4 regions of the Rhizobium sp. Leaf341 genome follow, and region 4 is predicted to be linked to each of the others. Evidence: predicted binding sites of a transcription regulator. Region 4 holds the regulator's gene; each other region holds the start of a gene.
What was found. The regulator LexA, encoded in region 4, represses DNA repair genes until DNA is damaged. The targets are predictions, from matches to a motif close to TGTTCNNNNTGTGTTCNG.
Positions count from the first base shown of each region.

Region 1: the regulator LexA is predicted to act here: its motif matches at 5,064-5,081, upstream of ASG03_RS08525 (ImuA family protein).
Region 2: the regulator LexA is predicted to act here: its motif matches at 2,927-2,944, upstream of ASG03_RS02420 (energy-coupling factor ABC transporter ATP-binding protein).
Region 3: the regulator LexA is predicted to act here: its motif matches at 3,973-3,990, upstream of ASG03_RS17055 (ribonuclease T2 family protein).

Region 1 covers NZ_LMPE01000005.1:273,433-281,184, reverse strand. Annotated here, with positions in the region: gene ASG03_RS08555 (carboxymuconolactone decarboxylase family protein) at 1-531, opposite strand, end outside; gene ASG03_RS08550 (hypothetical protein) at 609-1,325, opposite strand; gene ASG03_RS08545 (MarR family winged helix-turn-helix transcriptional regulator) at 1,370-2,014, opposite strand; gene ASG03_RS08540 (hypothetical protein) at 2,273-2,902, opposite strand; gene ASG03_RS08535 (magnesium and cobalt transport protein CorA) at 2,966-3,931, opposite strand; gene ASG03_RS08530 (SOS response-associated peptidase) at 4,096-4,815, opposite strand; gene ASG03_RS08525 (ImuA family protein) at 5,146-5,898, shown strand; gene ASG03_RS08520 (Y-family DNA polymerase) at 5,819-7,330, shown strand; gene ASG03_RS08515 (error-prone DNA polymerase) at 7,341-7,752, shown strand, end outside.
Region 2 covers NZ_LMPE01000003.1:157,046-164,797, reverse strand. Annotated here, with positions in the region: gene ASG03_RS02435 (histone deacetylase family protein) at 1-712, opposite strand, end outside; gene ASG03_RS02430 (biotin transporter BioY) at 906-1,469, opposite strand; gene ASG03_RS02425 (energy-coupling factor transporter transmembrane component T family protein) at 1,505-2,110, opposite strand; gene ASG03_RS02420 (energy-coupling factor ABC transporter ATP-binding protein) at 2,104-2,784, opposite strand; gene ASG03_RS02415 (winged helix-turn-helix domain-containing protein) at 2,950-4,194, shown strand; gene ASG03_RS02410 (nucleotidyltransferase family protein) at 4,314-4,664, shown strand; gene ASG03_RS02405 (HepT-like ribonuclease domain-containing protein) at 4,706-5,032, shown strand; gene ribB (3,4-dihydroxy-2-butanone-4-phosphate synthase) at 5,125-6,225, opposite strand; gene aroC (chorismate synthase) at 6,326-7,423, opposite strand; gene ASG03_RS02390 (bifunctional diguanylate cyclase/phosphodiesterase) at 7,555-7,752, opposite strand, start outside.
Region 3 covers NZ_LMPE01000015.1:489,470-497,221, reverse strand. Annotated here, with positions in the region: gene ASG03_RS17075 (L,D-transpeptidase family protein) at 1-1,286, opposite strand, end outside; gene ASG03_RS17070 (DUF4432 family protein) at 1,512-2,372, shown strand; gene ASG03_RS17065 (TIGR01244 family sulfur transferase) at 2,445-2,786, shown strand; gene ASG03_RS17060 (alpha/beta fold hydrolase) at 2,896-3,855, opposite strand; gene ASG03_RS17055 (ribonuclease T2 family protein) at 4,111-5,106, shown strand; gene ettA (energy-dependent translational throttle protein EttA) at 5,258-6,907, shown strand; gene ASG03_RS17045 (ArsR/SmtB family transcription factor) at 7,310-7,752, shown strand, end outside.
Region 4 covers NZ_LMPE01000015.1:7,749-15,500, forward strand. Annotated here, with positions in the region: gene ASG03_RS14975 (septal ring lytic transglycosylase RlpA family protein) at 1-972, opposite strand, end outside; gene ASG03_RS14980 (hypothetical protein) at 1,155-1,424, opposite strand; tRNA gene ASG03_RS14985 (tRNA-Ser) at 1,614-1,703, shown strand; tRNA gene ASG03_RS14990 (tRNA-Cys) at 2,469-2,542, shown strand; gene ASG03_RS15000 (hypothetical protein) at 3,232-3,519, shown strand; gene ASG03_RS15005 (hypothetical protein) at 3,769-4,008, opposite strand; gene lexA (transcriptional repressor LexA) at 4,337-5,053, opposite strand; gene ASG03_RS15015 (single-stranded DNA-binding protein) at 5,314-5,850, opposite strand; gene uvrA (excinuclease ABC subunit UvrA) at 6,182-7,752, shown strand, end outside.

The DNA of each region.
Region 1 (7,752 bases), on a different contig from region 4:
GAGCTTCACACCTGGAAAGTCGACCGGCACGTCGAGGGCGACGTTCAGGTAGTTGGTGAACAGGTTGAGCGCGACGTGGGCGACGATCTCGACGATCTCCCCGTCATCGAAGCCTGCGGAGCGCAGCGTGTCGACATCGGCGGTTTCGACCCCCGCCCGTTTATCGACGACAGCGTGAACGAAGGTAAGGGCAGCGGCCGTTCGAGGATCGGCCGAGCGACCAGCCTGTGCCTCCGCCATTTCCTGCGCCGTGGCTCCGGCCTTGCGACCGAGGCCCGTGTGGGCGGCGAGGCAATAGCTGCAGTTGTTGCGGTCGGCGATGGCGACCGCGATCTGCTCGCCGAGCTTGGCACCGAGGCGACCACCGCCCAAAGCACCGAACGCGCCCCAGAGGCTGCTCAGCGCAGCGGGTGAATTGGCCGCGGCTTTGAACATGTTCGGCACCATGCCAAACGCGCCCTTGATCTGGGCAAGCTGTTCCGATGTCTGGCCTGTTGCGTTGGCCGGGTCGATAAGTGTAATTCTGGACATGTTCTTTCTCTCTATTAGCCTGGAGGGGGGAATATGCGGGTTCGTCGATGGCTGTCGGCGGACCCGCGCTGTTCAAGTCACTTCGAGGGCATGACCTTGCCAGGAAGGCTGAGGTTGCCGGAAGCGACCTTGAAGACGTTGCTGACGCACAGGAGCGGGGCGTGCAGGTTGCCGTTGACCTTCAGGCCCGCAGTCACGCCGTCATAGGACGCGCCTGCGATGCCGCCGATCAGAGACAGAGGGATCGTGACGTCGACAGCGTCGCCCTTGAGGATGGTCGGATAGTCGGGGCTGTCGATCAGAAGCGGAACGCCGGGCCAAGTCTCCGGAACCTTGGGTTTGGTGCCTTTCGGAATGTCGATGACCTTGAGACCGCCACCGCAAGCCTTGTCCTTGGCGAGTACCACCCAATGCGGGTGCCAGACATCGCGGTTCTTGCCGCCCTTGGCCGCGTCGTCGAAGTCGGGATGGAAGGTGACGGCGAGCGCGACGATGCCCTGATCCTTGTCGAAGCCGATCTCCGCGCTGTTCAGAGACGTCGGCCAGACATAGGCGTAGACGTCGGAGCCTTCGAACTTGCCCGTGGCAGCGGGCTTTTCCACGCCTGCCTTTCCGCGGACGCGGGTCGAGAAGACCGCAGAGTCTCCCTTGGTCACGATCGTCGTCTCCACGATGTCGAACGACGCCTGTACGGCATCGGCCGGGTCCGCCTTGATCGAATGGGCGCCGGCGGTCGTCAGCCATAGCGAGGCCGTTCCGGCGATAAGCGCGCCGGCTGCAAGTTTCCTGATCATTTCCATATTCTCCTTGTTCTCCATAGCCTGGAGGGGTTGCGGTACTATCCCTGTTGGAAAACGTCCCAGGTGGCTGCCCGTGACGCGGGATCGGCGGCTTCGTGTTCGCGGCAGTCGATGCGGAGGTCCCGCTGTCCGAATGCCGCGTCGACGAAATTGCAGTGATGCGGTTTTGCCGCATCGGAATGAGCGAACGGCGCGAAGTACCGACAACTGGCGCACATGCGCTGGATCGGGATCGCGTCCATTTCCTGCAAGTGTCTGATCATCTTCACCAGCATGATGAGCAGGTCTTCCTGTTCATGTTCAGTGAGAGCTTCGACCGTCCGCTCGGCTAAGCTTTGGGTCGGCTCGCCAACCTCGAGCAACGAATGCCCGTCGGGCGTAAGGCCGACATTGACACCGCGTCTGTCTGTTCCGACGCTACGCTTCGCCACGAACCCCTTGCGCTCGAGAGCGGCGATGGAGTCCGTCGCCGTCGGCTGCGAAACCCCGAGGTTAGCTGCGATTTCCTTGACGGCGAGGCCGTTCTGCCGCCCGTCAAGCAAGTCAAGGATTGCGAGCTGGGTCGGGTTTACGCCGCTGGTCTTTGATCTGTTCCAGTCGTCGATCCGCAGCGCCATTGCGATACGCGAAAGGCCCTCGCGGATGCGGTGATTGACAGAGGTTGGGTTTTTCGGCGTTTCCATACAGCCTATATACATAGGAATCCTATGTGTCGCAAGAAGCATCCCGTTAGTTTAACGAACGATCTACTCCCGGCAGGATGCCTGCAAGAAAAGCGGTCACGATGACGGCTGGGATGAAGGTAAGGTAGGGGAATTCCGGCGGCAGAAGATGGACGAACAGGAACCTGGTGTAGAGGGCGACGGATTAGCTCTACGGTTCGGCTCGGGAGTGCTTGTAGCGGGTGACGAAACCGACCAGCGCCCTTGTTCAGAAGCCCTCTATCGCAGGAGTCCGTCGTGTCCAAACGCATCCCAGCCTTCGAGTTCGGATGCTGGCTCATCCTGACCCGTTGGCTGAGACGAAACGGCACCGAGACCTTTCTTCAACGATCTGGTTAGCTTCGCTTTGTAAGCAGCGCGGCGACGGTTCTCGGTGGCTGCTGCCACGTCGTCCTCTCTCCATTCGTCAACAGCGCCACTGTTGAGTAGGTCTTCCACGATTTTGGGATCGAAGACATGAAAGGTGATCTTCTTTGCACGGCCTGCCAATCGGACTGTTCTCGTTCCCGCACTTGGAAGGCGACCGTCTCCAAGCCAGCGGTGCCTTTCCCCCGGCTTGATCGTCAGGATGTCCTGGATCTCGCGCGGGATCACCGGGAGGCCTTCAATGCCTATCATTGCTGCAGATATAATGCCCGCTGCTGCATTGAACTCAGATTTCGCGCTGGCCGGCATAGCCAGGACAAGCTCTCCGGCCTCCAGAGTGATCAGTTTCTTCGACGATGCCGGCAGTCGGGCCCGCATCTCCAGAAGAATGCCATGCGCGCGAACGGATGAACCGAGCGTCGCCGCTGACGGCAACGTCCAGGATTTCAGGAGTTCGACATCATCTTGTTCGAGCTTCGGCATGACAGTGAGATGGGTCCCCGATCCGTCCAAGTCAACGCAGCGGGACTGAGCCAATAGCAGTGGCTACAACCAGCCAGCGCGCCTAAAGCGCGCGTAAAGGATACCGCACAGCGTCGCTATCACGATCAGCACGACGTAGTAGCCATAGCGTGTGGTGAGTTCGGGCATATTCTGGAAGTTCATGCCGTAGATGCCGGCAATGGCGGTCGGCACCGCAAGGATAGCAGCCCAAGCTGCCAATTGCCGCGTGATCGTCCCTTGCCGCTGTTGCTCCAGAAGGTTTGAGGCCTCAAAGACGGATGTCATGATTTCGCGCAGGCCTCCAACCATGCCCTCTACCCGACGGAGGTGGTCGTGAACATCCTTGAAGAAGGGGCGTGCATTATCATCGACACAGGGAAGTTCGAGATGACCGAGCTTTCCTACAACTTCGGACATGGGCCCGAGCACGCGCTGGAACCGGATGACCTGCCGTCGCATGCGGAAGATCCGTCGGATCTGCTCGGGCTGCAGCAACGAAACCAGAATATGTTTCTCAAGTTCCAGGACCTTGTCTTCCAGCGTCTCGACCATTGGAAGATAGCCGTCCACGACAAAATCTATGATGCCGTGAAGGACATAGTCGGGTCCGTGGGCGAGAAGCCGGGGTGACTGCTCCAACTGATCCCTAAGTGCCTTATGCGAACGCGCCGACCCATGCCTGACAGATACGAGGTGGTGTTTGCCAACGAAGATGCAGGTCTCGCCGTAGGCGATCTTGTCGCCATCCAGGTGGGCAGTTTTGACGACCACGAAGAGCTGCTCACCGTAGACATCGACCTTCGGAACCTGCTTGCCGTTTAATGCATCCTCAACTGCGAGAGCATGCAGACCAAACATGGTCTTTAGACATGACAACTCCCCAGGGGTTGGATCGGTGATCCCAACCCAAACGAATGTCCCGTCTTCGGGTTGGTGGAGTTGCTCCACAAGCGGCACGTCCACCTCGCGTTTGCCGTCACGGTAGAGGTAGGAGGCGACGACTGTCATGAATGGTACCGCTGCGTGTTGAGGTCGGTCACGAGATAGGGGATCAGCGGCAGAATAGCCATTGGTATCGCAGCCGGTCTCGCAGGTTCCGTTGTGCTTTCTAATCGGCGAAGGCACGTGCTCGTGGCTCCTCCCGCGCTACCGAATGATCAGCAACTTGAATGCTAGGCCGTCACGAGGCAAACCAGCCGGTCATCCGGCAGGGCACGCTGCAGCGCCTTCGCCTCAGCCCAGGGCAAGGTCAGCCACGCCTCGACCTCGTCGGGTGTCGTCAGGATCACCGGCATCGCCTTCGGATGGATCGGGCCAACGACCGCGTTGGGCGGACAGGTAAGGAACGCATAGTAGTCGGCGGTGATCAGCCCTTCCTTGACCTTGCGCACACTCGTCCAGTCCTTGACCCAGATGCCGGCGAAGAACATCAGCGGCTCACTCGCGTCGCCCGCAAACCAGGCATTCGGCGTGCGATCGCCTTCTACCTTGGCGGCCGGGTTCGGCTCGGCAAAGCGGGTGAGGGGCACCACGCAGCGGTTCTCGACGCCCAGCCAGCGCGTCCAGTGGCGACTTGCGGTGTTGCGCACATTGGTCGTGCCACCGTCCGGCTCCTGTTTGAGGAGCGCGTCGAAGTCCACGTCCTTGCCCTTGGCCCGCAGCTTGTCCGCCCGCTTGGTCGCGGCCTCGTACAGCGCCTGGCTTGAGCTCGGCATGCCCCATCGCACCGACGCGAGCTCGCGCGCCCCGTCGGCTGCATTGCGCACGATCGGCGCCATCCGATCGGGGTAGACATCCAGCGACGGCTCCATGTTGCCGATGATGTCACGGGCAGCATTGGCAAAGGCGCGGATCGCTTCCTGGTTCGTCGTGATGTTGTAGAGGTTGCACATCTGTTGCTTCCCTTGGGAACGGCTGGTCGAGAGGCCGGGTCGGACGATCCTAGCATGCGGACGCGATTTTGCGAGCAACCACCCCTGTGGAAGGTTGCGGCGATGCGTCCTCCACAGGCCGGTGCATTTCCTGTTGATGATCCGGCTGTGGCTCGCGACTTACCATTCTGAATCAAAAGCGGAATCCTTGGGCTCGCTTCTCGTCCGACTATTTTCCTATTCACGGCGGACTTGACTCCTATCCCGAAAAGAACAAGTCATGAACATCAACTTCGTAAGCGGCATGATGCCGCGCTTGTAACCCGCAAAACCGAGAGGAGTGCGTGATCGATGACGGCTGCCCGCGCACAGGTTCTCACCGAGCTTCGCGACCGGATCGCAACGCTGGAGCGCAGCGTTCCGCGACAGGCCGGCTGGCTGCCGTTCGGTGTGGTGGCCATCGATGCCGTGCTGCCGGGCGGCGGTCTTGCCCGTGGCGCCCTGCACGAAATCGCCGGCGGCGGATCGGGCACGGTCGACGGTGCGGCGGCAGCCCTGTTTGCCGCGGGGATCGCGGCCCGCACGAAAGGCAAGGTCGTCTGGTGTCTCACCCGGCCGGACCTGTTCTTCCCGGCGCTCGCCCAGGTCGGCCTCGATGCCAATCGTGTCGTCTTCGTGGAAGTCGATCGCGAGGAGGATGTACTGGCGTCCATGGAGGAGGGCCTGTCGCATGGCGGTCTCGGTGCCGTGGTCGGCGAACTCGTGCGCCTGCCGATGACGGCCTCGCGCCGGCTCCAGCTTGCCGCCGAGAAGTCCGGCACGCTCGGCCTGGTGGTGCGGCGATGGCGACGTCAGACGGAGGCCAACGACTTCGGCCAGCCGACGGCATCCACCACGCGGTGGCGGGTCAGCGTGCTGCCGTCGGTGGCGCTGCCGGTTCCCGGTGTCGGCCGGCCGCAATGGTTCCTGGAGCTGATGCGGGTCAAGTCGGGAGAATGCGCGGAATTTACTGTCGGAGCCTGTGATGCCCAGGGTCGTATCCATCTATCTGCCGACGCTGCCGACCGATCGCATTCGTCGCGACGATCCGGATATTCCGCCTGAGCAGCCGGTGGTGGTGATCGCGCGCAGCGGCGCCAGGCGCTGGGTGTCGTCGGCGGATGCGGCAGCCGTGACCGCGGGCGTGCGCGTCGGCATGGCGGCGGCCAAGGCACAGGCTCTGTTCTGCGGGCTGATGATGGTGGATGCCGATCCCTCGGCCGACGCACGGGCGCTCGAGCGGTTGTCGCTCTGGGCGCTGAAGATCTACTCGCCCGTCGTTGCCGTGGATGGCACCGACGGCATCGTGCTCGACACGGAAGGCGCCGATCATCTCCAAGGCGGCGAGGCGATGATGATCTCGGGCATCGCCAACCGCTTCCGGCCAAAGGGCCTCACCGCACGCGTCGCCATCGCCGATACATGGGGGGCAGCCCACGCCTGTGCGCGTACCATCACGCGCGAAACGGTGATCGTGCCTGCGGGCCAGACAATAAAGGCCGTCGAGCGCCTGCCGATCTCGCGGCTGCGACTGCCCGAGAAGACCGTGTCCGATCTTCGCACGCTCGGCTTCCGCACGATCGGAGAACTCTCTGCAACACCACGTGCGCCGCTGGCGCTGCGCTTCGGCCCCGAGATCGGCCGCCGGCTCGACCAGATGTTCGGCCGCGTGTCCGAACCGATCGATCCGGTCCGTGACCCCGACCTCATCGTCGTCTCGCGCTCCTTTGCCGAGCCCATTGGCGCTGCCGAGACCATCGACAAATATGTTGGTCGTCTGGTCGTGGAACTCGTGGAGAAGCTGCAGGAGAGGGGTCTCGGCATCCGGCGTGCCGATCTCCTTGTCGAGACGGTGGACGGCACGAGGCAGGCGATCCGGGCCGGCACGGCAAAGCCCGCGCGCGACATCGCCTGGCTGACAAAGCTCTTCCGTGACCGCACCGAGAAGATCGAGCCGGGCTTCGGTATCGAAAAGCTGTCGCTGGCCGCTGTCATTGCCGAGCCGCTGGAGGAGACGCAGAGCGTGTCAACGCTTGTCGATGACACCGATCGCGACATCACGCCGTTGATCGACATCTTCGGCAATCGCGGCCACAGGGTCTATCGCTACGCCGCTGTTGCCAGCGACGTGCCGGAACGTAGCGTGCGCCGGATTGCTGCGGCCGCCGCCGATGTGCTGGAGTCATGGACGCTACACTGGCCGCGCCCGACGCGTCTTCTAGCGCACCCCGACCCCATCGACGTCATCGCGCTCCTGCCCGACCAGCCGCCGGTGTCCTTTACCTGGCGGGGCAAGCGGAGACGCGTCAGGCGGGCGGACGGGCCGGAACGTGTGTTCGGCGAGTGGTGGAAGCGCGACAGCGAGACTGCCGCCGTGCGCGATTACTTCACGCTGGAGGACGAGGCCGGCGAACGCTTCTGGGTGTTCCGCAGCGGCGACGGCGAGAACCTGGCCACCGGCTCGCACCGCTGGTTCCTGCACGGGATCTTCGCGTGAGGTACGCCGTATGAGATATGCCGAGCTCCAGGTCACCACTCACTTCTCCTTCCTGCGTGGTGCGTCCTCGGCAGAAGAGCTGTTTGCGACCGCCCATGCGCTTGGCATCGAGGCGCTGGGGATTGTCGATCGCAACTCGCTTGCTGGCATCGTGCGGGCGCTCGAGGCCTCGCGCACGACCGGCATCCGTCTCGTGGTCGGCTGCCGCCTCGATCTTGCGGACGGCATGTCGGTGCTTGTCTATCCGACCAACCGCGCCGCTTATTCCCGCCTGACCCGTCTTCTGACGCTCGGCAAGGGCAGGGGCGGCAAGGGCAACTGCATCCTGTCGTTCGAGGACCTCGAACTCTACGCCGAAGGCCTCATCGCCGTGCTCGTGCCCGATCTGCCTGACGAGACCTGCGCGGTGCAGCTCCGCAAGC
Region 2 (7,752 bases), on a different contig from region 4:
GATCCGGCTGGAAACGCTCGAGCGCCGGCAGGACGCGGGATTTGAACGCCTCCCGGAAATGCTCGCTGCCCGTATCGGGCGAGAGCGGCGCATTGACGATGGTGTCGTGCCGTCCAGTTTCGTCCTTGGCCCCGGTGCCGGGATAAAGCGGCATCTGGTGCGTCGAGCAGAAGAGCACGGACGCGTCGTCGTAGAAGATGTCCTGCGTGCCATTGCCGTGATGCACGTCCCAGTCGACGATCGCCACGCGCTCGGCGCCGTGCACGCGCTGGGCATGGCGCGCGGCGATGGCGGCATTGTTGAAGAAGCAGAAGCCCATCGCCTTCGTCTTCTCGGCGTGATGGCCGGGCGGCCGCGAGGCGACGAACACATTGTCCGCCTTGCCGGTAAAGACGGCATCCACCGCGGCCACGGCGCCGCCGATCCCGGTGAGGGCGGCCTGCAGGCTGGCGGGGCTCGCATGCGTATCGGCCTCGAAACTGTTGATGCCCTCTTCGGGGATCACCGACATGACCGCCCGCAGATGCTCTTCCGGATGGGCGAGAAGCACGAGATCCTCGTTGCCCTGCGGCGCTTTCAGCCGCACGAGGTCCGAGAACCGGTCATGCTCCAGCGCCAGATTGAGCGCCCGCAGCCGGTCCGGCCGCTCGGGATGACCCTCGGGCACCTGATGCTCGAGGAAGATGGGATTTTCAAAGAGGATCGTTGTCATGCGCGGCAAGCTACCGCAAAACGCGGCAGACCGGAACCGGTTTCGGGATAAAATAACCAAGCATATTGAGCAGGTTAGAACATGGTCCGCAGCGACGGGAGGCTGCGGCCGGCATATGCGGCCGGCATGAGCGGCAGGCAGCAGGGACGGGCGCCCTGCTGCCTGCGCACCCTGCGACATGTGCGCCCGGGCGTCAGGTCCGCTGCGGCAGCAGCGGGTAGCCGACCAGCACGGCACGGGCGGCAAGGGCCGCGATGCCGGCCTTGAGAACGTCGCCGGGCAGGAAGACGGCGTTTGCCGAGAGCGCGGCCAGGAAGTCCATGCCCGTGCTGCGGGCGAGCCAGATCGTGCCCATGAGATAGACGACGCCGATGCCGCCGATCATCGAGGCCAGCAGAAAGCCGGCGATCTGGTGCACGCCGGCCTGGCCCTCGCGCACGATCCGCTCGGCGATCAGGCCGGTGACGAAGGTGCCGACGACCCAGCCCGCGATGTAGCCGGCCGTCGGGCCGGCCAGGATGGCAAGGCCGCCGCGACCGCCCGAAAGCACGGGCAGGCCGACGGCCACCATGAGAATGAGGAGGAGATAGGCGAGCGCGCCGCGCTTGGCGCCGATGATGCAGCCGGCCAGCATGACGCCCATGGACTGGGCGGTGATGGGCACCGGCACGAAGGCGAGCGTGATCGGCGGGATGATGCCGAGAACGACGATGACGGCCGTAAACAGGGCGATGAGAACCAGGTCGCGTGTGGACATTGTCCCTCCTTTCACAAAGGTCTTATGGACGCGAATTACTGACGGCGCAGACCGCGTGCGTCAATGGCCATGGCGATCATGTCCGCATCTTTCAGCGTCAGGATGATCATTGGCGCCAGCATCCGCAGCGGACGCACCGGCAGGCCCCGCGCCGCATGCGATTCCCGCAGGCTTTCGTAGCGCAGGGCGATGTCGGGCACGAAGCGCAGCACCAGTCCGAGCGCCAGCCCGATATCGGCGGCATTGACGAGGCCCAGCCGCTCGAACGGCCGCATGAGGACGGTCACCTCTTCCATGACATCCCCCGTCTCGCTCGACGCGGTAACGGCCGCAGCCAGGAGGATGAGCGTGGCAAAGCGCAGAAAGGTGGCGAGGCCGGCGAGCGGCGTTTCGAAAATGCCCGTGGCGAGCGCCACCAGCGCGACGGAGACGAGCGGCCAGGCAAGCCGCGACGCTGCGTCGCGCGGCGCGATCCCGACGCTGGCAAAGACGAGCGCCGCCAGCGCCGCGGCGCCGCCGAGGAGGAGAGGGCTTTCGGTGACGAAGATCGCCAGGCTGGCGACAAACAGGCCGGCAAGCTTGATCCGCACGGACAGCCTGTGAAGCGGCGTGCTGCCCTCGACATGCAGGCTCTTCAGCACAGGGCCACCGCCTCATAGGCCTTGACCACGTCGACCGGTGCGCCGTCGGCGATCAGCCGGCCCTCATGGAACAGGAGCACGCGTGCAAAGCTTTCGATCAGCGACAGATCGTGGCTGACGACGATGGCGGCTTCCGGAAGGCCCGCCAGCGTGTCGATCACCCGCTTCCGGTTCTTCAGGTCCAGCTGGTTGGTCGGCTCGTCGAGAATAAGGATGTCGGGCTCCGTCACCAGCACGCTCGCCATGGCGACCAGCTGCGTCTCGCCGCCCGAAAGCGCATGCACCCGCCGCCGCGCCAGATGCGCGATGTCGAAGCGCGCAAGAACGGCCTCGACGCGGGCGGCAACCGCGGACGTGGCAAGGCCGCGGCTCTTCAGCCCGAGCGCGATATCGTCCGCCACGATCGGCAGGATCAGCTGGTTCTGCGGGTTCTGGAAGATAAAGCCGACCTTGGACAGAACGGCCGGACCGTCCTCGACCGTGTCGAGCCCGTTCACGGTCACGCGGCCCCGGCTCGGCTTGACGAGCCCGTTGATCGCCCGCACGAAGGTCGTCTTGCCCGATCCGTTGAGCCCGATCACCCCAATCCGCCGCTCGGTCAGCGTCAGGTCGAGCGGCTGCAGCGCAACGGTGTCGCCATAGCGCACACTGCAATCGGCAAAGCGGATCTCCAATTCCCTCTCCTCGGCTCTGACAGCGAATGGCCGGTTCATAGGCCAAAGCGAGGGAAAGGCAAGCCCGGGTAGCGGGGTTCGGGGGATCGCAGATGGCGTGTTCGGGCGCTGTTGCCGGTTCTGCCGGCAGTTGATTCTTTGTCAGAACAAAGCATGATCAAAGCCATGACGATTCTCCTCTCCAATCGCGACGCCCGCCGCATCTTCCTCAACCGGCAAGGCCTGGCCTCGCCGCCCAACCGGGCGCTGGGCAAGGACGGCCTGCTCGATCTCATCACGCGCATCGGCTTCGTGCAGGTCGACAGCATCTCCACGGTGGAGCGCGCCCACCACATGATCCTGCATGCCCGCAACCAGACCTACCGGCCGGAGCATCTGACGGCGCTTCTCGAAAAGGATGGCGCGCTGTTCGAGCACTGGACCCATGATGCCTCGATCATCCCGAGCGCCTTCTTCGTCTACTGGAAGCATCGCTTTGCCCGCGAACGGGAGACGCTGGTCGAGCGCTGGCGCAAATGGCGGGAAGCGGGGTTCGAGGATGCCTTCGACGAGACGTTGCGGCAGATCACCGAGACCGGCCCCGTGCTTGCCCGCGACTTCAAATACGAGGACCGCACCTCCGGCGGCTGGTGGAACTGGCACCCCTCCAAGACCGCGCTCGAATATCTCTGGCGCACCGGCACGCTGGCCATCGCCGGTCGCGACAGTTTCCAGAAGATCTACGATCTTACCGAACGCGTCATCCCCGAGGTGTACCGCACGTCCGAGGTGGATCGGGAAAGCTTCGTCGACTGGTGCTGCCGGGCGGCGCTCGAGCGCCTCGGCTTCGCCACCCATGGGGAGCTCGCCGCCTTCTTCGCGCTGATCACGCCGGACGATGCGCGGCAGTGGGTGCTGGCGCATGCGCACGAGCTGCAGCCGGTGGTCATCGAGCCCGCCGACGGCAGCCGCCCGCGCGCCGCCCATGCCCTGGCCGGCTTCCCCGACACGCTCGGTCATCTCGACGAGCCGCCGGCGCGCCTGCGCGTCCTCAGCCCGTTCGATCCGCTGCTCAGAGACCGCGCCCGCACCGAGCGCCTGTTCGGCTTTTCCTACCGCATCGAGATCTTCGTCCCGGAGCCCAAGCGCCAATACGGCTACTACGTCTTCCCGCTGCTCGAAGGCGACCGCCTCGTCGGCCGCATCGACATGAAGGCGAACCGCAAGGCCGGCGTGCTGGAGGTCAAGCGCGTGTGGTGGGAGCCCGGCATTCGCCGGTCCGCCGCCCGCGATGCCCGCCTCGACGCCGAGCTCGCCCGCATCGCCCGCTTCGCCGGCGTCGAACAGGTGGTATGGCTCGACGGGGCCAGAAACCCCGGCGGGGCCAGAGACCTCGACGGGAAAATTCAGCCGGAGGAACGAGGGCGGTGACCTCGAGCAGAGGGCAGGGGAGACGCACGACGGCCGGAACGGCGGCTGTGTATTTCAGCATTCCCTGTTGAAAGGGTCTTGCGATTTGGCTAGGATAGGCCGGAGAACGAGGATCTGACATGACGCCGGCCGCTGCCATCGAGAAACACCGGGACGCGGTCCATGCGCTGGTTCGTCGTTTCGACCTGTCCAACCCGCGGCTCGTCGGCGCGGCGGGTGAAAACCTCGACGCTGACAGCGAGTCCGGCAGGGAAGCCGGCAGGGAGATCGACGGAGAGACAGACAGAGAGACCGACAGGGGCGAACTCGAATTTCTCGTCGACGACCGCCCCGGCACCACCCTCTTCGACATCGGCGGCCTTCAGGTCGCGCTGGAGGATCTGCTCGGGATGCCGGTGTCGGTGATGACGTCGGGCGGGTTGCCGGAGAGCCTGCGAACGAAGGTCCTGAAGGAAGCCATGCCTGTATGAGTGCGAGACGTGCCGTTCTGCATCTGCAGGAGATGCAAGACATGGCTGACTGGGCCTGTCGATTCTGCCACGGCATGGATCGCGAGCAGTTTCTGGAAGACCAGAAAACCCGTCAGGCGTGCCTCTTCACCCTCCTGATCATCGGCGATTGCGCCGCGCGCATTCTCCAGGAGCATCGTTCCTTTGCCGAGAGATTTCCCGGCATACCCTGGCCGAACATGAAGGGCATGCGAAACCACATCGTCCGTGGCTTCGCCACGCTCAATGTCGACACGATCTGGGCGACGCTCGAGCATGCCGTCCCCGCCCTGATGATCATGCTGCCCGATGCAATCGCGGAGGCCGAGACCGAGGATAACGGCATTTGAGGTTCCTCTGATGCCAGCAACTGAGGCCCTCGTCTGATGCCGGCATCTGAGGCCCCGGTCTGATCCCGGCCGGCGTCTCCCGGAGCGAGCTCTTAGAGGAGGATCGTTTCCGAGATCTCGATCCCGAAGCCTTCCAGTCCGACATAATGGCGTTCGCGGGTCGACAGGAGCTTGATGGACGAGATGCCGAGGTCCTTCAGGATCTGGGCGCCGAGACCGATCTCGAGCCATTCGCTGTCGCGGGCCTGCGCCTCGCTGTGGCCTTCCCGATCCTGCAGCGTCTTGCGCGCCGTCTGCGAGGCGCCGACGCCGACCGAGCCTTCACGCAGATAGACCACGACGCCGCGACCGCTGTCGGAGATGCGCTTCAGGATCCGGTCGAGCTGACGCTCCTTGCCGAAGACATCCGCCCCGACATTTTCGAGATGCAGGCGCACCGGAATGTCGACGCCGTCGCGAATGTCGCCGAACACCACCGCGAGGTGCTGCATCGGATCCCAGGGCAGCGCGAAGGCGTGGCCCTTGGCCATGCCGTAGGGCGTATCGATATCGAAGACCGCGCCGCGGTGGATCAGCGTTTCCTTGCGCTGGCGATAGGCGATGAGATCGGCGACCGAGAGCTGCTTGAGGCCGTGCGCCTGTGCGAAAGCCGCGACATCCGGTCCGCGCATCACCGTGCCGTTGTCGTTGACGAGTTCCGAGATCACGCCGATCTGGGGCAGGCTCGCAAGCTTGCAGAGATCGACCGCGGCTTCGGTATGGCCCGAGCGCATCAGCACGCCGCCTTCGCGCGACACCAGCGGGAAGATATGGCCCGGGCGGACGAAATCGGAGGCGCCGGCATTGGGATTGGCAAGGTTGCGCACGGTCAGGGTCCGGTCGTCGGCCGAAATGCCGGTCGTCGTGCCATGCTTGAAGTCGACGCTGACCGTGAAGGCCGTCGTATGGGCGCTGTCGTTGTCGGCCACCATCGCGTTGAGGTTGAGGCGCTTGGCCTCTTCCTTGGGCATGGGGGCGCAGACGATGCCGGAGGTATGGCGCACGATGAAGGCCATCTTCTCGGCCGTGCAGTGAACGGCGGCCACGATGAGGTCGCCCTCGTTCTCGCGGCCGTCATCATCGGTGACGACGACGATTTCGCCGGCTTCGAACGCCCGGATGGCATCGACGACGCGCTTCTGATCGAAGGACATGGGTGGGATCCTCTTCTGACAGGCGGCCGCTCGGGCCTCTTGGTCTCACAAAGTCGGCAAGGCCGACGTCTCTAAATTCTGCCGGCCGTGCCGACATTGCTCAATCAAGGCGCCCGGTCTGGCCCCGGTCGCGCAGATAGTGGTCCGCGATCGCGCAGGCGACCATGGCTTCGCCGATCGGCACGGCGCGGATGCCGACGCAGGGATCGTGGCGGCCCTTGGTGCGCACGTCCACCTCCTGGCCGTCCGCATCGATCGAGCGCCGCTCGGTGAGGATCGAGGAGGTCGGCTTGATGGCGAACCGGGCGATGACCGGCTGTCCGGTCGAGATGCCGCCGAGAATGCCGCCGGCGTGATTGGACAGGAACACCGGCTTGCCGTCCGGTCCGATCCGCATCTCGTCGGCATTTTCCTCGCCGGTGATGCTGGCCGCCTCGAACCCGTTGCCGATCTCGACGCCCTTGACGGCGTTGATCGACATCAGGTTGGCGGCGATGTCCTGGTCGAGCTTCGCATAGATCGGCGCTCCGATGCCGGCCGGCACGCCCTCGGCCACGACCTCGATGATCGCGCCGACCGACGAGCCCGCCTTGCGGATGCCGTCGAGATAGTCTTCCCAGACCGGAACGATGGCGGGGTCCGGCGCGAAGAACGGATTGTTGCCGACTTCCGACCAGTCCCAGTTCGCCCGGTTGATGCGATGCTGGCCGATCTGCACGAGCGCCGCGCGCACGGTGAGGCCCGGCACCACGCGCCGCGCCAGCCCGCCGGCCGCCACGCGCGCCGCCGTCTCGCGCGCCGACGAACGTCCGCCGCCGCGATAGTCGCGAATGCCGTATTTGACGTCATAGGTATAGTCGGCATGGCCCGGGCGGTAGCGCCGCGCGATATCGCCGTAGTCCTTGGAGCGCTGGTCGGTGTTCTCGATCAGCATCGAGATCGGCGTGCCGGTGGTGACCAGCGTCTCGCCGTCCGCGTCCGGCATCACGCCGGACAGCACGCGCACCAGGTCGTCCTCACGGCGCTGAGTCACGAAGCGCGACTGGCCGGGCTTGCGCTTGTCCATCCAGGCCTGCAGTTCCGGCAGCGTGAAGCGAATGCCCGGAGGGCACCCGTCCACGACGCAACCGAGCGCCGTGCCGTGGCTTTCGCCCCATGTCGTGACGCGAAAGAGATGACCGAACGTATTATGCGACATGCTGCGGCAACCATTGTCTGCTGCGGGCGGCCCCGACTGGCGGCACCCGTTCTTGCGCGGACACTCTTACTGCATAAGTTGCCGGGCGGAAACGCTTTGCGCAGAAAAACACGGCGTCGCCCGGGGGCCGGTCAGGATGCGAGCTGCCACTGGGTGGCCGCGGCTCGGGCCAGCGCGTCGGCGGGTACGGGTTTGGAGAAGGCATAGCCCTGCAGGATGTCGCAGCCGAGCACGGCCAGCATTTCGGCATGCGCCAGCGTCTCCACCCCTTCCGCCACGATTCCGATGCCGAGCGACCGTCCGATGTCGATGATGGCGCGCACCAGCGC
Region 3 (7,752 bases), 480 kb from region 4:
TTGGACGGCTCGGGCGTCCCGTGGATGCCGTAGGTCGGCTTCGACAGCGCGATCCAGACCGTACCCACGGGGCCGTTCGGGCCCGGCTGCAAGGTGAGGACCTTGTCGTTCTCGCCTTGCTTGAAGTTGATCTTCGGATTGTAGGTATAGCCCGGATTGAGCGCGATCCGATCGACCTGCACGGTGCCGGACGGCGACGGCGTGTCCGATGAGCCGATCGTTGCCGGATAGGCAGCGATCAACGCGCCCGATTCGTCGTAGGCGAAGACCTGCTTCCGCGGCTTGTCTGCGACGATGCGCGTGACCTTGCCGGTCTTCGGCTCGCCCGGATTGATCACCTTGATGATGGTGCCGGGAATGGTGAAATCGACCCCGGGGTTCAGTTCGCGCAGATAGGCTTCGTCCATGTGGAAGCGCTCGCCGAGCATTTCCGTGGTCGAGGTGAAGGACATGTGCGGAAGCAGGGCCTTGTGCGCATAGTCTTCCGGGATCTCCGCGACATAGGGACCCGCGGCGTCGGCGGCCGTGATGGTGTAGGTCGTGATGGCGAGGCCGCCGCTCAAGCGCAGGCGTTCAAGGATGTCTTCCGTGTTGTTCGGGTCGAGCGTTTCGCCGGTCGCCTGCTGCCAGGCCTCGATCGCCTTGGTGACGTTCGAGCCGTTCTTGCCGTCGATGACGCCGGGCGAAAAACCTTCGCGATCGAGAAACACCTGCAGGGCGGTGATTTCCGCACTGGACTTGCGGGTGATCGTGGCTGCGCGGGGCAGGGTGGTGCCCTGCGAGGCCGGAGGCTGTTCGGGTGGCAGGGCGGCCATGTCGTTTTCGTCGGGGAGCGTTTCGTCTGCGGCGGGAAGATCGCCACGCTCCACGCCCGGCGGCACGAAATTGCGGTAATCCGGAACGCCGTTTGCGCCGTCACGCCCGCGGACATAGGGCCGGTCGCGATCGGCTTCATCGCCGAAGGTGCCGTTGCCGTAGACCCGCTCCCTCCGGGGGCGACCGCCGAAGGCCTCGTCGCCATAGGGTTCGGCGCCATAGGAATCGGGCGCGGCGCGGCGGCGTCCCGCGTTGGCGCCACGCGATCCCATCACGGTGGCGACGATATTGCCCCAATTGTCCACGAGGACCGTGCGGCCTCTGGCATCGCGCATCACGCGGACCTCGCCGTTTTCAGGGACGTAGTCGAGAACATCCCCCTGCGGCGTCACCAGGACCTGATCGGGCGACAGCACGATGCGGGACTGGGCCGCAGCCGGCGTGGAAGCCGGCCCGAGGCTCGCCGCCATGAGGGCGGCCAGAAGAAGGGAGGAGATGCGTCTCGGAGCGATCGTCACGTGAATACCTGTTGATAGGCGGGAACCTGTTGATGGGCGGGCCGTCCCGCGAGCTACAAGCGGAATGGGACGTTAATATGAAAAGCCTGAATTCAACGTTAAAGAACTGCTAACCATGTGTGGGTGCGCCGTCCAAGGCGCGATCGGCACGGGATGGCGCCTTGGGAAGGGGAGACGATGCGACTGGACGACAGCCATGGAGGGCAGGTGGTCACACTGCTGCTCGATCCTGCCTCCGCCATGGATGTGGCGGCACTGGTCATCGACGGGACAGACCTCTCGCCGGGAGATGCGATCCCGTCCGACGGGGATCCGCGCATCGATCAGGCGTTAAAGGGTTTTCTTTTCACCTGCGGTCCGGATCATATCCGGCATCCCGAGCCCACGGACGGCGGAGGGCGCTATCCGCTTCACGGTTCGCTGTCGGGGACGCCGGTCGACCGGACCCCGTGGGAGGCGAGCGACACCACGTGCCGGGCGATGGTCGATATCGCCTTGGCCGATGGCGGCAAGGCCCGGCTCGATCGCCGCTGGTCGATAAAGCAGGGATCGGTTCATCTTCGGGATCGGGTCGAGAATATCGGCGACAGGCCGTTTCCGCCCATGTGGATGTATCACATCAATATTGCGGGACGCTTCTTTGATGATCAGACCCGCATCAGCGGCGCCATGATTCCGAACGGAGCCATGACCTGGCGATTCGGCGACGGCGAAAGCGCGCATGTTCTGTTTCCGGCCGGCGCGGTGTCCCTTGGCCCGGACGGCTGGGCGAAGATGCGGGTCGGCCCGTTTGCGGCGCTTGCGAACCGCTCGCTCGACATATCCTTCAAAACCGACGGACTGCCGTTTCTCCAGATGTGGCGTTGCCAGAGGGACGCCGCCGACGTGGTCAGCATCGAGCCGGTGTCGCACCGGATCGCCAAGCGCTCCGAGCTGTCGCAGAGCGGCGCGCTCGTCCTGCTCATGCCGGGTGCGGCGATCGCGTATGAGCTGATGTTCGGCCTTGTCGATGCGGCCGGGGCGGACCGGGCTGATTGACCTGCGCGGCAAAGGCGTCCTACATCGTCGGCAACGAAGCTTGCGGCACGCCGCGCGTCGAGGAGAACCTGCATGGACGACATCCGCCCGATCAATGACGAATATTCCGTAACCGGCCAGATCACGGCCGCCGACCTCGACCAAATCAAGGCGCTCGGCTTCAAGTCGATCGTCTGCCACCGTCCGGACCACGAGCAGCCGGGCCAGCCGGACTATGCCGAGATCGAGCAGCGCGCCCACGCCCTCGGCATCGAAACGATGCATATCCCCGTCGGCCCCGCCGGCGTGACGGCCGAAGCCGTTCACAAGATGGTCGACGCGCTCGACACGTTCCAGCGCCCGATGCTCGGCTATTGCCGTTCCGGCGCGCGCTCGACCGCCGTCTATCAGCAGACCCAGCACATCCGCGGATAAGAGTGCGCCGAGCGCCGCTCTGCCTGCCCGGCTCCGCCGTCCTGAAGCCGCCCGAGCCGGGCGATCGCCTGGATCCTGGAGCCGCACATGTGCGGACCGATACAGACGATCAGGTGCCGACGGAGGGACGCCCGATGACACCGAGGCACCAGACGGAGAACGCCTGGATGGCGCGTTCCCGGACCGTGTCCTTCAGCGTGTCGTGGCGGGCCCCCGGATAGATCATCGTGGTGACCCTCTGCAGGCCCGCTTTCTTCATCCGGGCCTGGAGCCAGACGGTCGCCTTGCCCTTCTTGGTGACGGGGTCCTCTCCGCCGCCCACAAGGTTCACGGGCATTTGCGGCGGCAGCCGGCGAAGGCGATCGAGCTCTCCGCCCGCAAAGCACATGCGGAGCATTTCGACCCATAGCGAGACCGTAATGTCGAAACCGCAAAGGGGATCCGCGATGTAAGCGTCCACCTCTGCGGGATTGCGCGACAGCCAGTCGAAATCCGTCCGGCGATGCGCAACGGAGCGTGCCCACTCGCCGAAGGTGAAGCGGGCGATCAGCGGGCTCGGCACGTCCGATCCCTTCAGCATCCTCTCGATCGCCAGCACGCGCTGCCCGAGACGACCGAGCAGGCCGGGATGGAAGTTCGAGTTCCAGATCGCGAGGCCGTCGTACAGTTCCGGATCGCGTTCCGCGGCATTCAGGGCAACCAGGCCGCCCATGGAATGCCCGAAGAGGATGATCGGAAGACCAGGGTGCTCGGATGCGGCCTCGTTCCTGACGGCCGCCACGTCCGTCAGCACCGCATCGACGCCGCCATCGGGCGCAAATCTTCCTTGCAGTTCCGCCGGAGAACGCGTCGCGCCATGCCCTCGATGATCATGCACATAGACAGCAAAACCCTGTGCCGCCATGGACCGGGCGAAGTCGATATAACGTCGTCCATGCTCGGCCACGCCGTGGTTGACCAGCAGCACACCGCGCGTCGGCGTCGTCGCCGGCAGATGATAGACGGCGAGATCCGCACCCGACGGGCTGGCAAGCCGCCTGTCCTCGAATGCCACGATCGATCCCTCCATAAACTGCCTCCCGTGCACTATCCCGCCGCGCCGCCGCGATGTCAATATGAGCGTTTTCTAAAAAAATACACCTCGTACCGACTCCGTGCTTGCAATATTCGTTATTTAGACCTTAATTGATCACGTTTTGTTCTGGAGGTCGAGATGATGTCGTCAGGTGTTCGCGCTGGTTTGTCTGCGTCGTTTCCAAGGTCGAGGCCTCTCGATCCGTGGTCCTGTCTCGGTCGTTCGCTCCGCTGCCTCGCATTTGCCCTGATGCTAGCAAGCGCGGCGGGCGGTGCGCAAGCGGGGGATGTCGCGGCTGTCGCGCTCACGTCCGTTGCGGCGGATGCGTCCCTCTCCCGTCCGGGCGTCGCGCACGACGCGCCCGGTTCCCCGGGCAACGCGGTGCGCACGGCCTCCTCCGCGCCGGCCGATCCCGCCACCGTTCAGGACCGCAGAAAGCGCAAGCCCGAAGCGGGACGCACCGGCCAGGTTCTCGGGCTCAGCTGGTTGCCTGCCTTTTGCGAGATCAAGGCCCGTCGTCCGGAATGTGTGGGTCAGACCTCCGGGCGCACCGATGCGACAGAACTCACGCTCGCCGGCCTCTGGCCGGTCCGCAACAGCTTCTGCAAGGTCTCCGACGCTCTTCGAATGCAGGATCGCAGGCATGACTGGCTGGCTTTGCCGGAGGTGCCGCTTTCGGCCGACGTCGGCGCGAGGCTTGCCTCCGCCATGCCGGGGGTCGCTTCCGGGCTTGACCGGCATCTGTGGCTGCGAAGCGGGAGCTGCCAGACGCTCGAACCCGAGGCGTATTTCTCTCTGCAGATCCGGCTGCTCGAGGCGGTGAACCGGTCTGCCGTCGGCGCGCTGTTTCGCAACCGGATCGGGCAGGAGATCCACGAGTCCGAGGTGAGGGCCGCGTTCGACACCGATTTTGCAGCCGGCGCAGGGCAGCGTGTGCGTCTCCAATGCCGCAAGATCGGGGATCGGACGCTGGTGACGGGGCTGACGATCGGGCTCTCCCCGACGATGACCGACGCCTCGGATTTCGCCGCGGCCATCCTTGGCGCCGCACCGATCGCCTCGCGCTGCAGCGTCGGTCTGGTCGATGCCGCCGGTCAACCGTCTGCACCGCGTCCGGCAGCGGCGGGGGCTGCGGCTGGGAAGGCGGGTTCGAAGGAGAGGGCCAGGAAGACGGGATCCGAGACGACGGGAACCGAAGAGGAACCAAGCGACGACGCATCGGATGCTGCGATCGGGCGCCCTTAAGGTTGCCGAACCGCGACGTGTTTCGGTTGACGTCGTGCGGGCGCTCCAATTCCGCATCGGGGTGGAAATGACGGCCGGTGTCATTGCTCCCCCGGCGCAATTCGCCTACATAGCGGGCCAAATTCCAATTCCCGCGGAGCATTGATCGAGCATGGCGCGTCAATTCATCTATCACATGGCCGGGCTGAACAAGGCCTACGGCACGAAGAAGGTTCTGGAGAACGTCCATCTCTCCTTCTACCCCGATGCGAAGATCGGTATTCTCGGACCGAACGGGGCCGGCAAGTCGACCGTCCTGCGCATCATGGCCGGTCTCGACAAGGAATATACCGGCGAAGCCTGGCTCGCCGAGGGCGCGACGCTCGGCTATCTGCCGCAGGAGCCGCAGCTCAATCCGGACAAGGATGTGCTCGGCAACGTCATGGAGGGCGTCGCCCACAAGACGGCCGTGCTCGAGCGCTACAACGAACTGATGATGAACTACTCCGACGAGACGGCCGACGAAGGCGCGCGTCTGCAGGACGTCATCGACAGTCAGAACCTCTGGGATCTCGACAGCCAGGTCGAGATGGCCATGGATGCGCTGCGCTGCCCGCCGGCAGACGCCGACGTCACCGCATTGTCGGGTGGTGAGCGCCGTCGCGTCGCACTCTGCAAGCTCCTCCTGTCGCAGCCGGACCTTCTGCTCCTCGACGAACCGACCAACCACCTGGATGCCGAGACGATCGCCTGGCTCGAAAAGCACCTGCGGGAATACCCGGGTGCCGTCATGATGATCACCCACGACCGCTACTTCCTCGACAATGTCACGGGCTGGATACTCGAACTCGACCGCGGTCGCGGCATTCCCTACGAGGGCAATTATTCCGCCTATCTGCAGTCCAAGGCCAAGCGTCTTGCGCAGGAAGGCCGCGAAGACGTCGCCAAGCAGAAGGCGCTGTCCCGCGAGCAGGAATGGATCGCCTCCAGCCCCCGCGCGCGTCAAGCCAAGTCGAAGGCACGTATTCGCGCCTATGACGAGTTGGTGGAAGCAGCGGAAAACCGCAAGCCCGGCGAAGCACAGATCGTCATCCCGGTCGGTGAACGGCTGGGTCAGGTCGTCATCGAGGCCGAGAACCTGTCGAAGAGCTATGGCGACCGCCTGCTGATCGACAACCTGACGTTCAAGCTTCCCCCGGGCGGCATCGTCGGCGTCATCGGCCCGAACGGCGCCGGCAAGACGACCCTGTTCCGCATGATCACGGGTCAGGAAACGCCGGATACGGGCAAGATCACCGTCGGGGAGACGGTCGATCTCGGTTATGTCGACCAGAGCCGCGACTCGCTCGGTGGCGACAAGACCGTCTGGGAGGAAATCTCCGGCGGCAACGACATCATCAAGCTCGGCAAGTACGACATGAACAGCCGCGCCTATTGCGGTGCGTTCAACTTCAAGGGCGGGGACCAGCAGCAGAAGGTCGGCTCGCTGTCGGGCGGTCAAAGAAACCGCGTCCATCTCGCCAAGATGCTGAAGGACGGCGGCAACGTCATCCTGCTCGACGAACCGACGAACGACCTCGATACCGAAACGCTCTCGGCGCTTGAGGAGGCCCTGGAAGCCTTCGCCGGCTGCGCCGTGATCATCAGCCACGACCGCATGTTCCTCGACCGGCTTGCAACGCATATCCTGGCTTTCGAGGGCGACAGCCATGTCGAATGGTTCGAAGGCAACTTCGAGGATTACGAAAAGGACAAGGTCCGCCGTCTCGGCCCGGAATCGGTCAATCCACGCCGCGTCACCTACAAGCGCCTGACGCGTTAAGCGTCGGGTTGCCATCGACTCGGGAACCCGTCCTTCTGCTGTAAAGGGGACGGGTTCCCGGCATGCCCTCGGGGCATGAGAGATCCGGCATGGGTCCTTCGAGCTGCCGCCTTCGCGCTCCGCTTCGAGTTCTTGTTTCTGCGTCTGAGATGTTCGCTGCCAATGTGCAGCTTGGGATCCGGCCCGGCGACGTCGGCACCGATGCCATCCTCTACCGTTGCCGATCCCGTCACGGGTCGACCGGACCTGCCACTGTGTCGCGCCGTATACATCGGCGATGGCCCAGCCTCCGGCGGCCTCAGAGCCGTTTTTGATCGCCGCAAATCGCCCCCACGCCGTCTTTCCGCTTGCAGCCCCTTCCAATATCACATAAACATATCTTTATGTGTTGATGGGAAGAGCATGGTGAGCGACAACAGATTGCGGCTGGAGGAAGTGGTGGACGTGCTGAAGGCCGCGGGCGAGCCCACGCGCTTCCGCCTGCTCGCCCTTCTGGCGGCCGGTGACCTGACCGTGACGGACCTCACCGAGATCCTGGGGCAGTCTCAGCCGCGTATTTCCCGCCATCTTAAGCTTCTGACCGAAGCGGCCCTGATCGATCGCTACCAGGAGGGTGCCTGGGCGTATTTTCGGCTGCGGGGGCAGGGCGAAGGTGTCGCGCTGATCCGCCAGGTTCTCGCGGCGGCGGACGGGGACGATGCGGTTCTGGCCCGCGACAGCGATCGGCTCGCCGCGCTGAAGCAGGCCCGATCCGATCGGGCACAGGCCTATTTCAGCCGCAACGCCGCCGAATGGGATGCGATGCGGCGCTTTCATGTCAGCGAGGCGGAGGTCGAGGCGGCGCT
Region 4 (7,752 bases):
CGGACGGCCGACATTGCCGGGACGCTCTGCCGGGATCGGGCCGATGTCCGGCAACGTCACGAAAGCCTCGAGCGCCTCCATGGCACCCGGTGCCCGGAGAACGTGCTCCGGCTCGGCGAGCGCCGTCATCGACGAGTCCCGATCGAGCGAAGAAACGGCAGACGGTGCCGGGCGTGTGCGCCCTGTTTGCTGCGATGATGCCTGCTGCGATGATGCCTGAGACGGAACGGGAGCAGAGCCGAGTCCAGCCGACCCGAACGTGCGCACCTGCCGCGCGAGCGGCTCGTTCGAGGCGACCATGACGCCGGACGCGATCTGTCCCTCGGGCGCGATGCCGGGAACGCGGCTTCCCTTCGGCGCGTAGGATGCCATGAGATACGGCATGTCGTTGCCCTCGAGCGGCGCGCGACCGACATACTGGACGCGAACCTGCGCGCTGCCCTTGCGCTTGATGTCGAGCAGATCGGCCGTCTTCGAGGAAACGTCAATGATCCGTCCGAACTCGTAAGGACCGCGATCGTTGACACGGACGATCACGGAAGAGCCGTTCTCGACATTTGTCACGCGGGCATAGCTGGGCAGCGGGAACGTCGGGTGAGCGGCGGACAGGTGCGCCGTGTCGTAGACTTCGCCGTTCGCGGTCAGGCGTCCGTGGAAGGCAGATCCATACCAGGAGGAGATGCCGACCTTGTTGTAGCTGAAATCCTCTTTCGGCGTGTACCAGGTATCCTTGACCTTATAGGGCTTGCCGACCTGGTAGCGCCCACCGCCTTTCGGGATGTTCTTGCCGTCGGCGACGCGGGGGCTCGCCTTGACGCCATAGACCGACTCCGGAAAATACTCTTTGCTGCGCTTTTTCGGGGCATTGACCTGCCCTGTGGTCCCACAGGATGTCAGCACCAGACAAATGGCCGGAACGGCCACAAAGCCTGCGCTTTTCGCGAGAAGACGAGCATAATGTCTGAAAGTCATGTGTCCCATTGCCGCTGTCTGACGAACCGATACCCCTACCCCCGTAGGTGGACCGATCGTACCAAAAAGATACAGTCGTCAAAAATGACAGCAACATGGCGTAAATGCGAACGCCACAGCAGTGATGCGGACGGAATTGATGTTTATGGTTAATACTTGGTTAATTGGCGCAAGGGACGATATCAGCAGACATATTCAATGATCGTATAGGTAACGCCGACGATGCGACCGCCGGGATCGCGCACGAAGGAGGGAATATACTGTTCTTCCGGCGGCACGCAGACCTCGGCCCGCTGTTCATAGGCCTCGCCGTTCACAGGCGTCGCGAACGAGAGGCCCGCCAACGCGATTTCATCATAATCCTTTGCCCCCGGAGTGCCGAGTGCAGCAACGGCCGGCTGCGACAAAGCAACACCAAGAACGAGAGCCGAGATCGTCAAGACGTTCCGCATTGCTCATCTCCATCGTTACGATTGATCTACTCGCTGGAACCCGCCCGACTGATTTTTGTTCCATGGACCGCCACGAGCGCTCGCGCCGCGCGGTCCGCGCGCATGACATTGCCGAGACCCAGCGCGAAGCCGAGTTGACGATCCCGCCGTGAGCCGCTAATCCGGTGAAACCCTCGCATGCGCGCATCCGGAAGAGTGTCCGAGTGGTTTAAGGAACCGGTCTTGAAAACCGGCGTGCGGGAGACCGTACCGTGGGTTCGAATCCCACCTCTTCCGCCACAAGCCTATGTTATAGCTTATCAAAATTGGTTGACGAATTTCGCCGCCTTGGCTGGACCCGCTGCAACATTGTCAACATATCCTGCAAGAGTGCTGCAACTGCAGACGTGTTACAAAATATTCGGTTCACTGTTGTAGGTAAGAATTGGCGTTCGACCTATGCATTGAACGCTACGAGCCTGGAAAAGCCGGAGGTTTTGGGCTGGAACCCTACCGCGGCTTTTTGGAGATTGTTCAGTGATAGCGAACGCACGCCATGAAATTTTGATGGCAGCGGAAACGATCCCTCGGGTCTGGCAACGGCTTTATTCGGGTTCCAGACGCGCTATGCTGAGGCCCGCCGAAAGGCGTCGGAAGCGCAACCATTATACCCGACCGAGTGACGCCGGCGTTAGAGTGGTTCGCGGAGGGGTCGCGGTCATCTTCATCAAGCGTGGCGGGCAGCCCTGAGGGCGTCATGTTCACAGATCACCCGCGCGACGCATCCTCTTGGCAGACCTAGGCCTCCGAAATCTCCGAACCTCTTCGGGCGACCCAACGCTACGCGACAGGTGCGGCTTAGGACGGAGACCGTCGTCCTAATTTTTTCGGGGCCATTCCTGCATCGGTTTCGAAAGGCTTGACCGACAGACGGACGCAGTGGCGCCCCTTCCGCGATCCTGTGGCTGCTGGTCCCAAGAAAAGTTGGAAAAGCAGGCCCCTCCTCTTGCGCTTCGTCTGGGATGATTCTAAACGCTGGCCACGGCTCGTTGATCGACCCTAAGAGGCCTCGTGGCGGAGTGGTGACGCAGAGGACTGCAAATCCTTGCACCCCGGTTCAATTCCGGGCGAGGCCTCCATTCTCACCCGCTTCTCCCCTATCTGTCTGATCAAGCAACCTGTTTTCCACAGGCGCGGCAATCTTGAGGTTCAGCGGTTACCCTGGCGAGCTCCGGTTGGCTGATGTCGCTCTCCCGGTGAACGTCGTGTTGCGCAGTGGCGTAGCCCCAAGGCCGCACCTTGATCAACCTAGCCATTTGAAGCTTCATGATGACGGAGATACTTATCCCGAGCAACATCGTCCAGGGCGAGCACTGCATATGGCGGTGATGGGGAGTGGACGGATGTTTCGACTTCTGTCAGAAGGACCTCGGACGCGACTGCCGCTGGTTCTAGAGCGGGGTCGGGCGACAGATTGACGTCACGTCGCTGCCACGAGGTTACGGCGGCCGTCCAAATTTTCCAATGGTAACGACAGAGCCGTCGCCTCAGGCAGCTGCGGCCGCCGTGACGAGGGTGCGCCTCTCTCCCCTTTGCCGTTCAGTGCATCTTTCCCGCATCATCGCCTTGAAATCCCTAGGGATCACTCCGCGTAGGTTACACGCCGTTAAATCGGTGGCAGGCGTCAGATTCCCGTTGAACCCGCTTAAGCCATCGCTATTCTTCATTTAGCGTCCACGAACGGACGCCACAGAGATTCCTTGGGGGGATAAACACAATGTTGACACTGGCACGGCTGACAGGCGCGCTTGTTTTGGGCACGATTTTGATGTCCGGAACGGCACAAGCGGAAGATCTCGTCTTCTCGCTCAAAAACGGCACGCAATCCGTCCTCACGCGGTTCTACACGTCGCCCGTCGGCGTCAGCGAATGGGAAGGTGACGTATTCGGCGAGCAGGTTCTCAATCCGGGCGAGACCATCGAACTGACGATCGCAGATGGTCGCGATGTTTGCGATTATGACATGCGGTTCGAGTTCGAAGAGGGATCGAACCTCGCAACGACGGAAGACAAACAGAACCTCTGCGAGATGGGATCCTACACGATCCACGAGTGACCGAGGTCTGGTCGCGCCGCGCCATGCTTGCGCGGCCTTTCCGGCACTCCGGAGCAGCCTGGCGTCTCTGTTAGAGGGAGCTGGCTGCTCCGACGGTGGTCATCGGGACACTGTTGCCAAGGTCGTTGTTGGCATATTTGATCACGAGGATACTGAGGACGGATGCAAGCATCCCGACGAAAATCATTCTCATAGACATGATCCTTTGCGCAAAAGCGCGGAAAAAGTGGGGCCGCGAGGTCGGCCTTCTCAGTCGAAATCACCGATCCGACCGTGCTGTTCCAGAACGACGGATGGCTCGCACTCTCCGATCGCCACGCGTCCGCGCCTGGAGAGGGCAATCGTCCCGGCGTGCGTTTCCGCCAGCCGACCCGCCAACTGCCGTGCAGCGTCGGCACTTTCGGCCATGATCGGTTCGCGTGACTGAGAGACCTCGCCCTCGTTCACATCGAAGACCAGGACTTCAAAACTTTCCGTTGTTCCCGGCATCTCGGTCTCCGCAGCATTCGGACGGTTAACGCGGCCGCCTGCAACCGGTTCCACAGTCCCGTCACACGACTCAATCGATAGGAGAACGGCACTGTCGCTCGGCGACAGGCTTTGGCCACCACGTACCGAAACGCAACTGCTAGCCTGATCCCGTGGAACGTTCATACGACCAAGGACGCGAGACGAAACCGCACGCACAACATCACGCGCGCGCTTTCGCGACACGACGACCGGGAGCGAACCCATCGCACCAGCGGCCATCTTGCTCGGTCAGCGATACCGGTCGCCGATTTCTGTCCGACGTGGTGCGGTCAGGTGTGCGTGGATTTTACTGATAGCGGCGAATCAAGCCGACAAGCTTTCCTTGAACCTTGACACGGTCCGGTCCGAAAATGCGGGTCTCATAGGCGGGATTTGCTGCTTCCAGGGCCACGGACGCTCCTTTGCGTCGGAAGCGCTTCAAGGTCGCCTCTTCGTCATCGACCAGCGCAACGACGATCTCACCGGGGCTCGCGCTGTTGGCGTTCCGAATGATCACGGTGTCGCCATCGAGAATACCGGCATCCACCATGGAGTCCCCGCGGACCTCCAGGGCGTAATGTTCGCCGCTGCCCAGCATGAAGGCGGGTACGGCAATGTCATGCGTGTTGTTCTGAATGGCGGAGATCGGAACCCCCGCCGCGATGCGGCCCATGACAGGAACCGATACGCTGTTGTCGTTTCCCACCGCCAACGGCGGCGTCAGCGGTGTCTCCGAAGCGGGAGCCGGACGGCTTCCCTGGATGACGCTGGGCGTAAAGCCGCGCTTCGGCGGAGTGGACGCGAGATAGGCGTCCGGCAATTTGATCACCTCCAGCGCGCGCGCCCTGTTCGGCAGACGCCGGATGAAACCCCGCTCCTCGAGCGCCGTGATGAGACGATGGATGCCGGACTTGGATGCCAGCTCGAGGGCATCCTTCATCTCGTCGAACGACGGCGGGACACCCGATTCCTTCATGCGCTCATGAATGAAAATCAGCAATTCTTGTTGCTTGCGGGTCAGCATGATCAATCGACTCCAGAGTCACGAAACAAAGCAAGAACAGTGTTATATGTTCCTCATGTGTTCTGCAAGTCCCATTCCGCCTAACTCAACTGTCGTCGGCTCGCTTCCCGCTATTTCCATCAGCTTTTTTCTTGGTTTGGAGGCGCTTCTGGCACGATACGATCTCTCGATCGCGCAGAGGCCAAGCATCATACAGAAACGCCGTCGCGAAGACATTCGCAACGGCGAAAACTGTTCGATCGTGATAATCGGAAACGGAATCAGAACGGAATATCGTCGTCCAGATCCCGCGAGAAACCACCGCTAGATCCGCCGGCACCCCCGCCGGACCGGCCGCTGGAAGACGACGCCGGACGGTCGTAGTCGTCGCCATAGTTCGGGCCGCTGCTGCCGCCGTAATCGGCGCCACCGCGGCTTCCGCCGCCTCCACCGCCGCCGCCGCCGTCACGTCCGTCCAGCATGGTCAGCGTCGAATTGAAGCCCTGGAGCACCACTTCGGTGGAATAACGGTCGTTGCCGTCCTTGTCCTGCCACTTGCGTGTCTGCAACGCGCCTTCGAGGTAAAGCTTCGCGCCCTTCTTCACATACTGTTCGACGACTTTGCAGAGACCCTCGTTGAAGACGACAACCGTGTGCCATTCGGTCTTCTCGCGCCGCTCGCCGGAATTCCTGTCCCGCCAGCTTTCGGAGGTGGCGATGCGCAGGTTGGCAATCGGCTTGCCGTCCTGCGTCCGCCGGATTTCCGGGTCCGCACCGACATTTCCGATGAGGATCACCTTGTTTACGCTACCAGCCATCTCTTTGTCCTGTCTCCTGAACGCGGCTCGACCATCCGCAGTGTGCCGGAAGCCTACGCTTTTCGACGTGGCTTTTCGCCCCCGGCCGGCGGCAATCCACAGTTTGCAAATTTGTTCTTTATTTGTTCTAGGTGTTCGCTATGATCCTGTCAATCGAGCGACGCGCCAGACGGGTCGTGCGGGTTCGCAAGACGGACCGCGCGTTCCCTTCCGGCCGCCATCCGTCCGGCGGATTGCTTCAGCGTGGAATTTCGGTTTCGCGCGACGCCGGCTCGACATATGAAGTATCGATCTTAAGTAATGGCTTCGTCCCCACACAGAGCATCCTACCATGAGCGAATTCAAGACCATTTCGATCCGCGGTGCGCGGGAGCACAATCTCAAGGGGGTTGATCTAGACCTCCCGCGCAACAAGCTGATCGTGATGACCGGCCTTTCGGGGTCGGGAAAATCGTCGCTCGCATTCGATACCATCTATGCGGAGGGGCAGCGCCGCTATGTCGAGAGCCTCTCGGCCTACGCGCGCCAGTTCCTTGAAATGATGCAGAAGCCGGATGTGGATCTGATCGAGGGCCTCTCGCCGGCGATCTCGATCGAGCAGAAGACGACGTCCAAGAATCCGCGTTCCACCGTGGGGACGGTGACGGAAATCTACGACTACATGCGGCTGCTCTTCGCGCGCGTCGGCGTTCCCTATTCACCGGCGACCGGCCTGCCGATCGAAAGCCAGACGGTCAGCCAGATGGTCGACCGGATCCTGGCAATGGAGGAAGGTGCCCGCCTCTACATCCTCGCGCCGATGATCCGGGGCCGGAAGGGGGAGTACAAGAAAGAGCTCGCCGAGCTGATGAAGAAGGGCTTCCAGCGTGTGAAGGTCGACGGCCAGTTCTACGAAATTGCGGACGTGCCGGCGCTGGACAAGAAGTACAAGCACGATATCGACGTGGTCGTCGATCGCCTGGTCGTTCGCGGCGACATTGCCGCACGGCTCGCCGACAGTCTCGAGACGTCGCTGCGGCTGGCGGATGGATTGGCCATCGCCGAGTTCGCCGACAAGCCCCTGCCCGAGAAGGAGACGTCGGCCGGCGGCTCGGCCAACAAGTCGCTGAACGAGACGCACGAACGGGTGCTCTTTTCCGAGAAGTTTGCCTGCCCTGTGTCGGGTTTCACGATCTCGGAGATCGAGCCGCGCCTGTTCTCCTTCAACAATCCGTTCGGCGCCTGCCCCACCTGCGACGGCCTTGGCAGCCAGCAGAAGATCGACGAAGCCCTGATCGTGCCGGAGCATGACCGCACGCTGAAAAACGGCGCCATCGCGCCGTGGGCGAAATCGTCCTCTCCTTATTACAATCAGACGCTGGAGGCCCTCGGCAAGACGTTCGGCTTCAAGCTGAGCAATACCTGGGCCGACCTTTCGGACGCTGCCAAGACGGCGATCCTGCGGGGAACGGACGAGAAGATCGTGTTCCAATATGCCGACGGCGCGCGGTCCTACAACACCACCAAGACCTTCGAAGGCATCGTGCCGAATCTTGAACGGCGCTGGAAGGAAACCGAATCGGCTTGGGCGCGCGAGGAGATCGAACGCTACATGTCGGCGGCCCCCTGCCCGGCCTGCAAGGGTTTCCGTCTGAAGCCCGAGGCCCTGGCCGTCAAGATCGACCGGTTGCATATCGGCGAGGTGACCAACATGTCGATCCGCGTCGCGCGCGACTGGTTCGAGGATCTTCCCGCGCGGCTGACCGAGAAGCAGAACGAGATTGCCGTCCGGATTCTCAAGGAGATCCGCGATCGTCTGCGCTTCCTGAACGATGTCGGGCTGGATTACCTCAGCCTCTCGCGAAATTCGGGCACGCTTTCGGGCGGCGAAAGCCAGCGTATCCGGCTCGCCTCGCAGATCGG